Regions from separate parts of the Nonomuraea recticatena genome, predicted to be linked through region 2. Evidence: riboswitches for the same ligand, from Rfam matches in the RefSeq annotation. Region 2 holds a riboswitch; the other holds the start of a gene.
The links. Region 2 has a riboswitch for glycine ahead of gcvP (aminomethyl-transferring glycine dehydrogenase). Riboswitches for the same ligand answer to the same signal wherever they lie in the genome.
Positions count from the first base shown of each region.

Region 1 (5,956 bases), on a different contig from region 2:
CCCGTCGGCCTGCAGGCCGCGGGCGAACTTGTGCGCGGCGGCCATCGGGCCGCCGGTGTGGGAGCTCGACGGGCCGATACCGATCTTGAAGAGGTCGAAGACACTGATCGCCATTGATACAGCCCAACTCTCAAGATATGCCGGGGTCCTGGCTGGACCCCGGCGGAGTGTGTCAGTTGTCGCCGGAGGTGAGCGCGGTGTACTCCTCCGCGCTCAGCAGGTCCTCGGGGTCGCCTTCCAGGCGGACGCGGAACATCCAGCCCTCGCCGTACGGCTCGCTGTTGACCAGGTCGGGCTTGTCGACGACGGCCTGATTGACCTCGACGACCTCGCCGCCGACCGGGGCGTAGATCTCGCTCACCGACTTGGTCGACTCGACCTCGCCGATGGAGTCGCCCGCCTCGACCGTGGTGCCGACCTCGGGAAGCTGCACGAAGACCACGTCACCCAGCGCTTCGGCCGCGTAGGCGGTGATGCCCACGGTCACGGTCAGGCCGTCGTCGAGTCCGGCGACCCACTCGTGCTCCTTGGTGTAGCTCAGGTCGTCAGGGATGGTGCTCACTTGTTCCTCCTGTAGAAAGGCAGCTCCACCAGGTCCACAGCCTCTTGGCTGCCCCGGATGTCAACGGCCAGACCTTCTTCTATCCCAGTGTCCACGTACGCCATCGCGATGGGCTTACCGAGGGTCTGCGACGGGGCGCCGCTGGTCACCTCGCCCACGACGACGCCGTCCTTGGTGACCGGGAACCCGTGACGCGGGACCCGGCGGCCCGTCGCGACCAGGCCGACGAGTCGGCGGCGCGGCGGAACATCCTTGACGGGCTCCAGCGCCGCCCTGCCGACGAAGTCACCCGGCTTGTCGAACTTCACCACGCGGCCGAGGCCGGCGTCGAACGGCGTGAGCGAGGCGTTGAGCTCGTTGCCGTAGAGGGGCATGCCCGCCTCGAGGCGCAGCGTGTCGCGGCTGGACAGGCCCGCGGGCAGCAGGCCGTACGGCTCGCCCGCCTTCGTCAGCGCGTGCCACAGCGGGGCGGCGTCGGCGTTGGCGACGAACAGCTCGAAGCCGTCCTCGCCGGTGTATCCGGTGCGCGCGATCAGCGCCTCGGCGCCCGCGACGGTGCCGGGCAGGCCCGCGTAGTACTTCAGGCCCTCGAGGTCGGCGTCGGTGAGCGTGGCCAGGATCTCCTGGGCCTTCGGGCCCTGGACGGCGATGAGCGCGTACTGGTCGGAGCGGTCCTCGACGGAGGCGCCGAAGCCGGAGGCGCGCTCGGTGAGCCGCGCGGCGACCATCGGGTAGTTGGAGGCGTTGGCGACGACCATGAACTCCTCGTCGCCGAGCCGGTAGACGATGAGGTCGTCGAGCACGCCGCCCTGCTCGTTCACGATCATCGTGTAGCGGGCGCGGCCGACGGCCAGCGCCGAGAGGTGGCCGACCAGCGCGTGGTCGAGCGCCTGACCCGCCTGCGGCCCGGTCACGAAGATCTCACCCATGTGGGACAGGTCGAACAGCCCGGCCCGCTCGCGGACGGCGTTGTGCTCGGCGGACTCGCTGCCGTAGCGCAGCGGCATCAGCCAGCCGGCGAAGTCGGTCAGCGTGGCGCCGAGACTCTCGTGGATGTCTCGCAGCGGCGTCGGTCGGGACATTGTGCGCACCTCAGAATGGGTCGGATGCCAGGATCCTCCCCCTCTGTCATCGGTGCCTGAGAGCTTCGCCCGAATTTTCCCGGACTTTCACCTTCGGCGAGGCCCAACAGGCCTGCTTTCCAGAGGTCACCTGGCCCGCGCGGTCCTTTGCCTTGAGAGGTTCGCGGGGAGGGCTTGCTCCTTCAGGGGTCATGGCCGGCTGCCAGGACGCTCTCCCGCGTGGGTTCATCGGTGTATGGGGGCAAGCCTAGTACGGATTCGACCACCAAGGGAAAGGTGCGGGCGGGGGGACTCGAACCCCCACAGTGTCTCCACCAACAGGACCTAAACCTGCCGCGTATGCCGATTTCGCCACGCCCGCGCGACTCCCGCTCAGAATAGCGCCCAGGGCGGCGGCGGAGATACTCGTTCACGATCAAGCCCGCCCGCGCGGCGGGCCCGACCGTGACGCCTCAGACGAGGCCGAGCTTCTTCTTCAGCGCCGCCACGTGTCCCGTGGCCTTCACGTTGTAGAGGGCCTGCTCGATCTTCCCGTCGGCGTCGATCACGAAGGTCGAGCGGATCACGCCGACGACCTCCTTGCCGTACAGCTTCTTGGCGCCGTACGCGCCGTAGGCCTTGTGCACCTCGAGACCGGGGTCGGACAGCAGAGGGAAGGTCAACGCGTCGCGCTCGACGAACTTGACCAGCTTGTCGGCCTTGTCCTTCGACACGCCGAGCACGACGAAACCCTCGTCGGTGAGCAGGTTCAGATTGTCGCGGAAATCGCACGCCTGCTTGGTGCACCCCGGCGTCATCGCGGCGGGGTAGAAGTACAGGATGACGCGCTTGCCACGGAAGGCGTCGAGGGAGACGGCGCCGCCGTCGGCTGCGGGCAGCGAGAAGTCCGGCGCGGCGTCGCCGGGCTGGAGCTTGGTTTCGGTCACGGGTCCTCCTTAGACGGCCCAACCTACCTCGCGCCCGCTGTGCCGTCCGGCACCGCGACCTGACAGACTGATCACCTGAGAGAGGAGAGCCATGGCCGACACCGACCCCGATGAGCTGGAGCGCCGGATCGCGCGGACGCGTGCGGAGCTCGCCCAGACCGTCGACGCCATCGCCGACCGGGTGAGCCCGAAGCGCGTCGCCCAGCGCGGCGTGGAGGAGGTCAAGTCGAGGGCCGAGCACCTGGTGTCGTCGGTCGGCGACCTCGTGGGCATCACGCCGCGGCCCGTGCGCTTCGGCGACGAGCCCGACGACCTGTGGGAGGACGAGCAGCCCAACCTCGGTCCCGCGCTGATCGCCGTGGGCGCCGTGCTGGTGATCGGCGCCACGCTGGTGATGTGGAGAAGGCGCAGGCGAGGCTGAGTCAGAGGAAGGTCTTGCCCTCGCCCCTGTAGGTCGGGACCTCCTCGACGACCTTGTCGCCCTCCACGAGCAGCAGGCCGGCGAACCGCTCGCACAGCTCGCCCGCCTTCGCGTGGCGGAACCACACCCTGTCTCCCACGCGCAGGTCCTCGGCGGGCTGGCCGAGCAGCGGTGTCTGCACCTCGCCCGCGCCCTCGTCGGCCGAGTAGCGCAACCCGGGGGGTAGGTACGGCTGGGGCAGCCGCGAGGGGCCTGGCGCCCCAGAGGCCAGGTAACCGCCGCCGAGCACGGTGACCACGTCGGGCGCGGGACGGCGGACCACCGGCAGCGCGAACAGCGCGGCGGGGCGCCCGCTGAAGCCTCGGTAGAAGTCGAAGAGCCTGGGGTGGAAGAAGCCCGACCCCGCCGCGCACTCGGTGACCGCCTTCTCCCTGACCGTACGCTCGATGCTGCCGGTGCCGCCGCCGTTGACGAACTCCAGGTCGGCCACCTGCCTGACGGCGTTGACGACGCGGCCGCGCCGCAGGATCAGCTCCCTGGCCGAGCGCGCCTGCATCAGCCTGACCACACGGGCGAAGGCGGCGCTGCCCGGAGGGTCGTCGCCGACGCCTGCGATCTGCGCCTCGTAGGCCATGAGGCCGACCAGCCTGAAGCCAGGACGCTTGGCGATGTCGGCCGCCAGGTCGGCGGCGTGCACGGGTTCGCGCACCGGCGAGCGCAGGGCGCCCGCGCGGAAGCGCCCGCCGAAGGCGAGATAACCGGCGTCGAGGTCGAGGCACAGGCGCAGCGGCGGGCTGTTCGCCGGCACGGCGGCCTCGATGTAGTCGAGATGCTCGGCCGAGTCGACCATGAGGGTGATCTCTCTCGCCGCCCGCTCCGACGCCGCGAGCCTGGCCAGCGCCGCCCTGTCGGCGGTCGGGTAGGCCACCAGCACGTCGGAGAAGCCGTGGGAGACCAGCCACAGCGCCTCCGGCAGGGTGAAGGCCATGACGCCGCGGAAGCCGTCCATGGCGAGGATGCGCTCCAGGATCGGGCGCGACCTGACGGACTTGCTCGCGACCCTGATCGGCTTGCCGCCCGCCCTGCGCACCAGGCTCTCGGCGTTGGCCCGCAGCGCCTCCATGTCGAGGATCGCGAAGGGCGGATCGAGCTCCGCTGTGGCCCTGTCGTAGCGCTGGCGGTCGTCCATACAAGCAGGGTAATACCGATGCTCGCGGGCAAAGATCCCGCAAACCGGCGGCGGGGAGGGCTTTATGGCCGGGCGGGCCCCTGTACCTCTGGTCGGTGTGATGACAACACTCCAGGAGCTCCTGCCTGGCGGAGCCGCCCTGACCGAAGGGGACACGCCTCGCCGCAGGGCGGCGAGAGTGCTCAAGCCCGCGCGCACCCCCGCGGGCGTCGTGGTCTCCGCCGCCCTGGCGGTGCTCTTCTCTCTGACCGCCGCCGAGGTCGTCGCCGCGCTGCTGGGCGGCAGGCTCGGCCTGGTGCCGATCGACAGGGTGGCGGACCTGGCCGCTGCCACCCCATGGTCGCACCCGAACCTGCAGTTGGGGGCCCTGGTCACCGCGGTCGTGGGGCTGGTGCTGCTCGGGCTCGCGGTGCTGCCGGGCAGGGCCAGGCTGCTGGCGCTGGGGACCTCCGATTCGAGGCTGGTCATCGGCATCACCAGGACGGGGCTGCGGCGCACGCTCAAGACCGCGGCCGAGGACGTCGACGGCGTGGAGAGCGTCAGGGTACGGCTGCGCCGCCGCATGATCGAGGTCACGGTCGTCTCCGACGCCGAGCGCACGGGCGCGATGCTGCGCAGGGCGGGCGTCGCCGTCGGCGACAGGCTGAACGGGCTGGGCGCGATCTACGCGGGCGAGGTCGTCGTGCGGCTGCGCAGGAAGGGGCTCTGATGCGGCAGTACGCGGGCAACAGGATCGGCCTGGCCGTGGTGGGTTTCGTCCTGCTGTCCGGGGGCGCCTACGCCTTCCTGCGCGGCTCGGGACGGCTGCCGCAGGCCAAGGACGCCAAGGTGCTGTCCTTCGACGTGGCCGCCTACCTCGCCGCCCACCCGTGGATCTCGTGGGCGGGCGCGCTGGCGCTGGTCATGGCCGCCATGGTCGCCACCAGGTGGCTGCTCATGGCGCTCGGCTGGGGCCGCTTCGGCCACCGGTCCGGCACGGGGACGGCGCTGCTGTGCGTCGGGCTGAAGGACGTGGAGGGCATCAGCCGTACCAAGGTGAGGCTCGTCGGCGCCGACAGGATGCGGATCTCGGTGACCTGCCCGTCCAGCGCGGACGTCGGCGCGGTGGTCGGCAAGCTGGACCGCGAGATCGTCGGCAGGATCAGGCGCGACGTCGGAGATGACGCCATGGGCGCGCTGGTCCGCCTCCACGTCCGCCGCTGAGCGTCTCTCCCGCCGCCCATACCGAGCCGGACGGCCGCCCTGGCAGCATGTGGACGAGGGGAGCTCCACCTGGTCCGGTGGGTCGGCGCGGACAGGGTGGAGGTGCGTCTGCCGGACGAGGAGCCGATCGGGGTCGACCTCGACCCCGCGACAGGCCGCCCCGTGGACGCGTGCCGGTAGGCGCTCAGCCTGTCGAGGTGGGGACGGGCGTCGGGACGCGGGTCTTGCTCGGCCCGGGGAACGGCACCGTCGGTGGATGGGCGGGATAGACGGGATACGGGTACGGGTAGGCGCAGGTTCTGCCGCCCGGGGTGTACCAGCACTCGCCGGGCTGCTGCCAGCCGTACCGCATGGGGCTCTGCCACTGGGCGGGATGGCGGTCGGCGATGCGATGGAGCACGGCGACCGCGCCGCCGCCGAGGATCGCGCCGATCAGCAGTCCGATGAGGCCCGCGCCGATGATCTGCGTGTACTTCTGCCGGACGAAGGCCGCGAAGCCGTCACTGTGAGCAGGAGGCGCGGGCCGAGGCGGTAAGGGGGCGGAAGCAGGTGGTGGGGCGCTCTCGGGGTCTG
Region 1 is NZ_BAAATE010000025.1:8-5,963, forward strand. It holds partial or broken gene ABFX50_RS35385 (serine dehydratase beta chain) at 1-114, opposite strand, end outside; gene gcvH (glycine cleavage system protein GcvH) at 173-562, opposite strand; gene gcvT (glycine cleavage system aminomethyltransferase GcvT) at 559-1,644, opposite strand; glycine riboswitch at 1,678-1,774, opposite strand; glycine riboswitch at 1,775-1,872, opposite strand; tRNA gene ABFX50_RS35400 (tRNA-Leu) at 1,922-2,005, opposite strand; gene bcp (thioredoxin-dependent thiol peroxidase) at 2,097-2,570, opposite strand; gene ABFX50_RS35410 (DUF3618 domain-containing protein) at 2,662-2,991, shown strand; gene ABFX50_RS35415 (amino acid deaminase/aldolase) at 2,993-4,180, opposite strand; gene ABFX50_RS35420 (DUF6286 domain-containing protein) at 4,281-4,889, shown strand; gene ABFX50_RS35425 (hypothetical protein) at 4,889-5,383, shown strand; gene ABFX50_RS35430 (hypothetical protein) at 5,568-5,956, opposite strand, start outside.
Region 1: it holds a riboswitch for glycine, as region 2 does, so the genes downstream of both, gcvT (glycine cleavage system aminomethyltransferase GcvT) here and gcvP (aminomethyl-transferring glycine dehydrogenase) in region 2, are expected to answer to the same signal.

Region 2 (5,956 bases):
GGCAGCCGCTTCCGCCTCGACCGTGACCTGACCACCACGGGCCGCCATCCCGAGAGCGACATCTTCCTCGACGACATCACCGTCTCCAGGCGGCACGTGGAGTTCTACCGCCACCCCGGCGGCGCCTTCACCGTCCGCGACGTCGGCAGCCTCAACGGCACCTACGTCAACAGGGAGCGCATCGAGGAGGTTCCCCTCCACAGCGGCGACGAGGTGCAGATCGGCAAGTTCCGCCTCGTCTTCCTCACGCGGGGCGCATGAGTCCCCAGGCGGCGCGCTCGCACATGAGCATCGGGGAGGTGCTCGCCCTGCTGCAGGGCGAGTTCCCCGACGTCACCGTCTCCAAGATCCGCTTCTTGGAGAGCGAGGGGCTGATCGAGCCCGAACGCAGCCCCTCGGGGTTTCGCAAGTTCACCTACATGCACGTCGAGCAGCTGCGCTTCATCCTCACCGAGCAGCGCGACCACTACCTGCCGCTGCGCGTCATCAAGGACAAGATGGCCGAGGAGCTCGGCCGTCCGCGCGCGGTGCCGGAGGTCAAGGAGGTGCGGCTCAGCCGCGCCGAGCTGCTCGAGGCCAGCGGCCTCGACGAGGAGGCGCTCACCGAGCTCGAGGACTACGGCCTGCTCGCGCCCGTCGCGCGTCGCTACGACGAGGACGCGCTGAAGATCGCGCGCAGCGTCGGCGCCCTGGCCAAGTACGGCCTGCACGCCAGGCACCTGCGCGCGGTCAAGGCCGCGGCCGAGCGCGAGGCCGGCCTGGTCGAGCAGAGCGTGGCCCCCATCCTCAAGCGCCGCGCCCCCGGCGCCATCGGCGAGGCCGACGAGGTGGCGCGCGAGCTCTCCGGCCGGCTGCTCGAGCTGCACGCGGCCCTGCTGCGCGGCTCGGTCCGCTCCGTCCTGGGCGGCTGACCTCCGCGCTTCCCGCCGGCCGGCCTGGGCGCCGCCTGGGGCCGGACCTCAGCGCTCGCCCGCTCGCCCTCGCCCCCTCGCACCGGCCGGGTGCCGGACGGAGCCCCCGATCCCGTGGAGCGGGCTGACCTGGCGAGGAAGGCGAGGTAGGTTGTCGGCGACGCCATGGGGCAGGGGACATTCCACGCCCTCCGGGTGTTACGTTGAATTGCGGAAGAGCGGCCAAACTATTGCGGAGCCCCCTGGGGTCACCGGTCAGTGAATTCGGAGCAGCCCGTGTTGCAGATGGAGGTAGTGGGCGTTCGTGTAGAAATGCCCACAAATCAGCCGATCGTTCTGCTCAAGGAGGCGCAAGGGGAGAGGTTTCTCCCGATCTGGATTGGTATGACCGAAGCCACGGCCATCGCGCTCGCGCAGGCGGAGGAGCCGCCGCCGAGGCCGTTGACGCACGACCTGTTCCGCGACGTGCTGAGCGCGCTCGGGGTCGGCCTGCGCGCGGTCAACATCGTCGCTCTGCGTGACGGCATCTTCTTCGCCGACCTGGTCTTCTCCAACGGCGTGGAGGTCTCGGCGCGTCCTTCCGACTCCATCGCCCTGGCGCTGCGCACGGGTGCGCGGATCTTCGCCAGCGAGGAGGTCGTCCAGGAGGCCGGGGTGATCATCCCTGATGACCAGGAGGATGAGGTGGAGAAGTTCAGGGAGTTCCTTGACACCATCACGCCCGAGGACTTCGGGCGGGCTGGGTAGGACTCCCTTTGTGAGCGCCCGAACCCTTGGCCAACACCTGGGGTCGGCATTTCACTGCATTTACGCTTCACGACGCGCCGAGCCGGATCGTTGACTGCGGATGGTCACGGTCCTACGGTGCAAGTGAAACCTGTGGTTGTTATTGACGAACCCCCAGATCAGACCACGGGATGAGAGAAAGCCGGAGGTCCGCGTGGCGGTCAGCAGCGGCGAGGGAAAGACGGCCGGCCAGGAAGACCCGGTGCGGCGCGAGAGTGCGCGCCAGCGTGCCGGGGAGCAGGGCCTGCTCTTCGACGAGCAGCCCGCGACTCTGCCTGGCGACATCGGCTATCGCGGCCCCACGGCCTGCGCGGCGGCCGGCATCACCTACAGGCAGTTGGACTATTGGGCCCGCACCGGACTGGTGGAGCCCACGATAAGAGCCGCGCAGGGCTCGGGCTCCCAACGCCTCTACAGTTTCCGCGACATCCTGGTGCTCAAGGTGGTCAAACGCCTCCTCGACACCGGTGTGTCGCTGCAGCAGATCCGCACCGCCGTCCAGCACCTGCGCGACAGGGGCGTCGGCGACCTGAGCAGGATCACGCTGATGAGCGATGGAGTGAGCGTCTACGAGTGCACGTCGCCCGACGAGGTCATCGACCTGCTGCAGGGCGGTCAGGGAGTGTTCGGGATCGCGCTCGGCAGGGTCTGGCGCGAGGTCGAGGGATCGCTCGCGGAGCTGCCGGGGGAACGGGCGGCGGTCGAGGACAACGTCCCGGCCGACCACCCCGCTGACGAGCTGGCCCAGCGCAGGAGGGCCCGGAGACTGGGCTGATGCGCCATCGCTGGTAGCCTGGAGATGCTGACGACCCCGTGCGGGAGAGTCCCCGGGAAAGCCGGGGCGCCGAAGGAGCAAACCTCCCCGGAATCTCTCAGGCACCCTGTACCGCTCGGGTGAGGCAACTCTGGAAAGCAGCGCGCCAGCCAGGCGTGTCTCACCGACGGTGCAAGTCCGCGTCCGCGCGGGCGAACCTCTCAGGTTGATGACAGAGGGGGAGATCCGGCATACGCCCGTGCTCTCCACCAGCCTTGGGAGGCAGTTCCATGACCGAGCCCCTCAGCGACCTCGCTGCGCCGCCTTTCGCGACCCGTCACATCGGGCCCTCCGACGCCGAGCAGGCCAGGATGCTGGAGGCGGTCGGCTTCGAATCGGTCGCCGACCTGGTGGCGGTGGCGGTGCCCGAGGCCATCAGGGCCAAGGATCAGCTCAGGTTGCCCGCCGCGGCGAGCGAGACCGAGGTGATCACCGAGCTGCGCGCGCTCGCCGACCGCAACCGGGTGCTGACCTCGATGATCGGCCTTGGCTACTACGACACGATCACGCCCGCCGTGATCCGCCGCAACCTGCTGGAGAACCCGGGCTGGTACACCGCCTACACGCCCTACCAGCCCGAGATCTCGCAGGGCCGCCTCGAGGCGCTGCTCAACTTCCAGACCGTCGTCTCCGACCTGACGGGCCTCGACGTGGCCGGCGCCTCCCTGCTGGACGAGGCCACCGCCGCCGCCGAGGCGATGACGCTGGCGCGTAGGGCCGGCAGGTCCAAGAGCGACGTCTTCGTCGTCGACGCCGACGCGCTGCCGCAGACCAAGGCGGTGCTGGCCACCCGCGCCGAGCCGCTGGGCATCTCGCTCGTCGAGAGCGACCTGGAGGGCGAGCTGCCCGAGTGCTTCGGTGTGCTGGTGCAGTACCCCGGCGCGTCTGGCCGCCTGCGCGACTTCCGCGCCGTGGCCGAGCGGGCGCACGCCGGCGGAGCCCTGGTGGTCGCCGCCGCCGACCTGCTGTCGCTGACCCTCGTCACCGCCCCTGGAGAGCTGGGCGCCGACATCGCGATCGGCTCCTCGCAGCGCTTCGGCGTGCCGTTCGGCTTCGGCGGGCCGCACGCCGCCTACATGTCGGTCCGCGAGGGCCTGCAGCGGCAGATGCCCGGCCGCCTGGTGGGCGTCTCTGTCGACGCCGACGGCGACCCCGCCTACCGGCTGGCCCTGCAGACCCGCGAGCAGCACATCCGCCGCGAGAAGGCCACCAGCAACATCTGCACCGCCCAGGTGCTGCTCGCGGTCATCGCGGGCATGTACGCCGTCTACCACGGCCCCGAGGGGCTGCGCCGCATCGCCAGGCGCACCCACCGCATGGCCGTCACGCTCGCGCAGACGCTGCGCGCCGGCCGGGTCGAGGTCGTCCACGACGACTTCTTCGACACCGTGCTCGCCCGCGTGCCCGGCAGGGCCGCCCAGGTCGTGGCCGCCGCCGCCGAGCGCGGCGTCAACCTCTGGCAGGCCGACGCCGACCACGTCTCGATCGCCTGCGACGAGAAGACCACGCTGGCCCACCTGGAGCAGGTCGCCGCCGCCTTCGGCGTGAGCGTCTCGCTGACCGACCTGGCCGCCGAGGACGGCCTGCCCGAGGCGCTGACGCGCGAGAGCGACTACCTCACCCACCCGGTCTTCCACACCCACCACTCCGAGACCTCGATGCTGCGCTACCTGCGCAGGCTCCAGGACAAGGACATCGCGCTCGACAGGTCGATGATCCCGCTCGGCTCCTGCACGATGAAGCTCAACGCCACCACCGAGATGGAGCCCATCACCTGGCCCGAGTTCGCGGGCATCCACCCCTACGCCCCGATCGAGCAGGCGGGCGGCTACGTCGAGCTGGTCGAGACCCTCGAGGGCTGGCTGGCCGAGGTGACCGGTTACGACGCCGTCTCCATCCAGCCCAACGCGGGCTCGCAGGGCGAGTTCGCCGGGCTGCTGGCCATCCGCGCCTACCACAGGGCCAACGGCGACACCCACCGCGACGTCTGCCTCATCCCCTCCTCCGCGCACGGCACCAACGCCGCCAGCGCCGTCATGGCGGGCATGCGGGTCGTGGTCGTGGCCTGCGACGACAACGGCAACGTCGACATGGACGACCTCGACGCCAAGATCGCCAAGCACGCCGAGCAGCTCGCCGCGATCATGGTGACCTACCCGTCCACGCACGGCGTGTACGAGGAGACGATCACCGAGGTCTGCGCCAAGGTCCACGCGGCGGGCGGCCAGGTCTACGTCGACGGCGCCAACCTCAACGCGCTGGTCGGCCTCGCCAAGCCGGGCGAGTTCGGCGCCGACGTCTCGCACCTCAACCTGCACAAGACCTTCTGCATCCCGCACGGCGGCGGCGGCCCCGGCGTGGGCCCCGTGGCGGTCCGCGGCCACCTGGCCGCCTTCCTGCCCGGTCACCCGCTGGCGCAGGGCTCGCCCGTGGGCCCCGTCTCGGCGGCGCCGTACGGCTCGGCGGGCATCCTGCCGATCTCCTGGGCCTACGTCAGGATGATGGGGGGCGAGGGCCTCAAGGCCGCCACCGAGCAGGCCATCCTGTCGGCCAACTACCTCGCGCGCCGCCTGGCCCCGCACTACCCGGTCCTCTACACCGGCCGCGGCGGCCTGGTCGCCCACGAGTGCATCATCGACCTGCGCCAGATCACCAAGGAGACCGGGGTCAGCGTCGACGACGTCGCCAAGCGGCTCATCGACTACGGCTTCCACGCGCCGACCATGTCCTTCCCCGTGGCGGGCACGCTCATGATCGAACCGACCGAGAGCGAGGACCTGGCCGAGCTCGACCGGTTCGTCGAGGCGATGGTCGCCATCCGCGGCGAGATCGCCAAGGTGGCCGACGGCTCGTACGACAAGAGCGACAACCCGCTGCGCAACGCCCCGCACACCGCGGAGTCGCTGGTGGCCGACGAGTGGGCGCACCCCTACACCAGGACCGAGGCGGCCTACCCCGTGCAGGACCTGAGGGATGGCAAGTACTTCTCGCCGGTGCGGCGGATCGACCAGGCCTACGGGGACCGCAACCTCGTGTGCTCCTGCCCGCCCCTGTCGGCCTACGAGGACTGACCACCCCTTCGGACGTGCGGTTTCCCCTACGGGAGGCCGCACGTTCGGCTTCGCAGGGTCGGGCGGTGGCCAACAGCCGCACTCAGGATGGTCATGTCAGGCGACGCGGCGGCGCGAAATCGTTAGGCTCGGCGTTGATCGCCGTCGAAGGAGCCTTCTTGACGTCCCCCGAACTCGACACCGAGCTGCACACCGGCCCGCTCGAACAGGCCCGTCGTCTCGCCGAGAGCGGCGATCTCGAGGCCGCCGCCGAGATCTTCGCCCAACTGGCCGCCGACCCCGAGGGGCACGACAGGGCGCAGGCGGCCGTGGGTCTCGCCGTGGTCCTGGAGGAGCGAGGCGATCTCGAGGGCGCCAGGTCGGCGGCGCGTACG
Region 2 is NZ_BAAATE010000012.1:169,605-175,560, forward strand. It holds gene ABFX50_RS23825 (double zinc ribbon and FHA domain-containing protein) at 1-261, shown strand, start outside; gene ftsR (transcriptional regulator FtsR) at 285-911, shown strand; gene ABFX50_RS23835 (bifunctional nuclease family protein) at 1,188-1,658, shown strand; gene ABFX50_RS23840 (MerR family transcriptional regulator) at 1,852-2,472, shown strand; glycine riboswitch at 2,504-2,596, shown strand; gene gcvP (aminomethyl-transferring glycine dehydrogenase) at 2,742-5,582, shown strand; gene ABFX50_RS23850 (hypothetical protein) at 5,741-5,956, shown strand, end outside.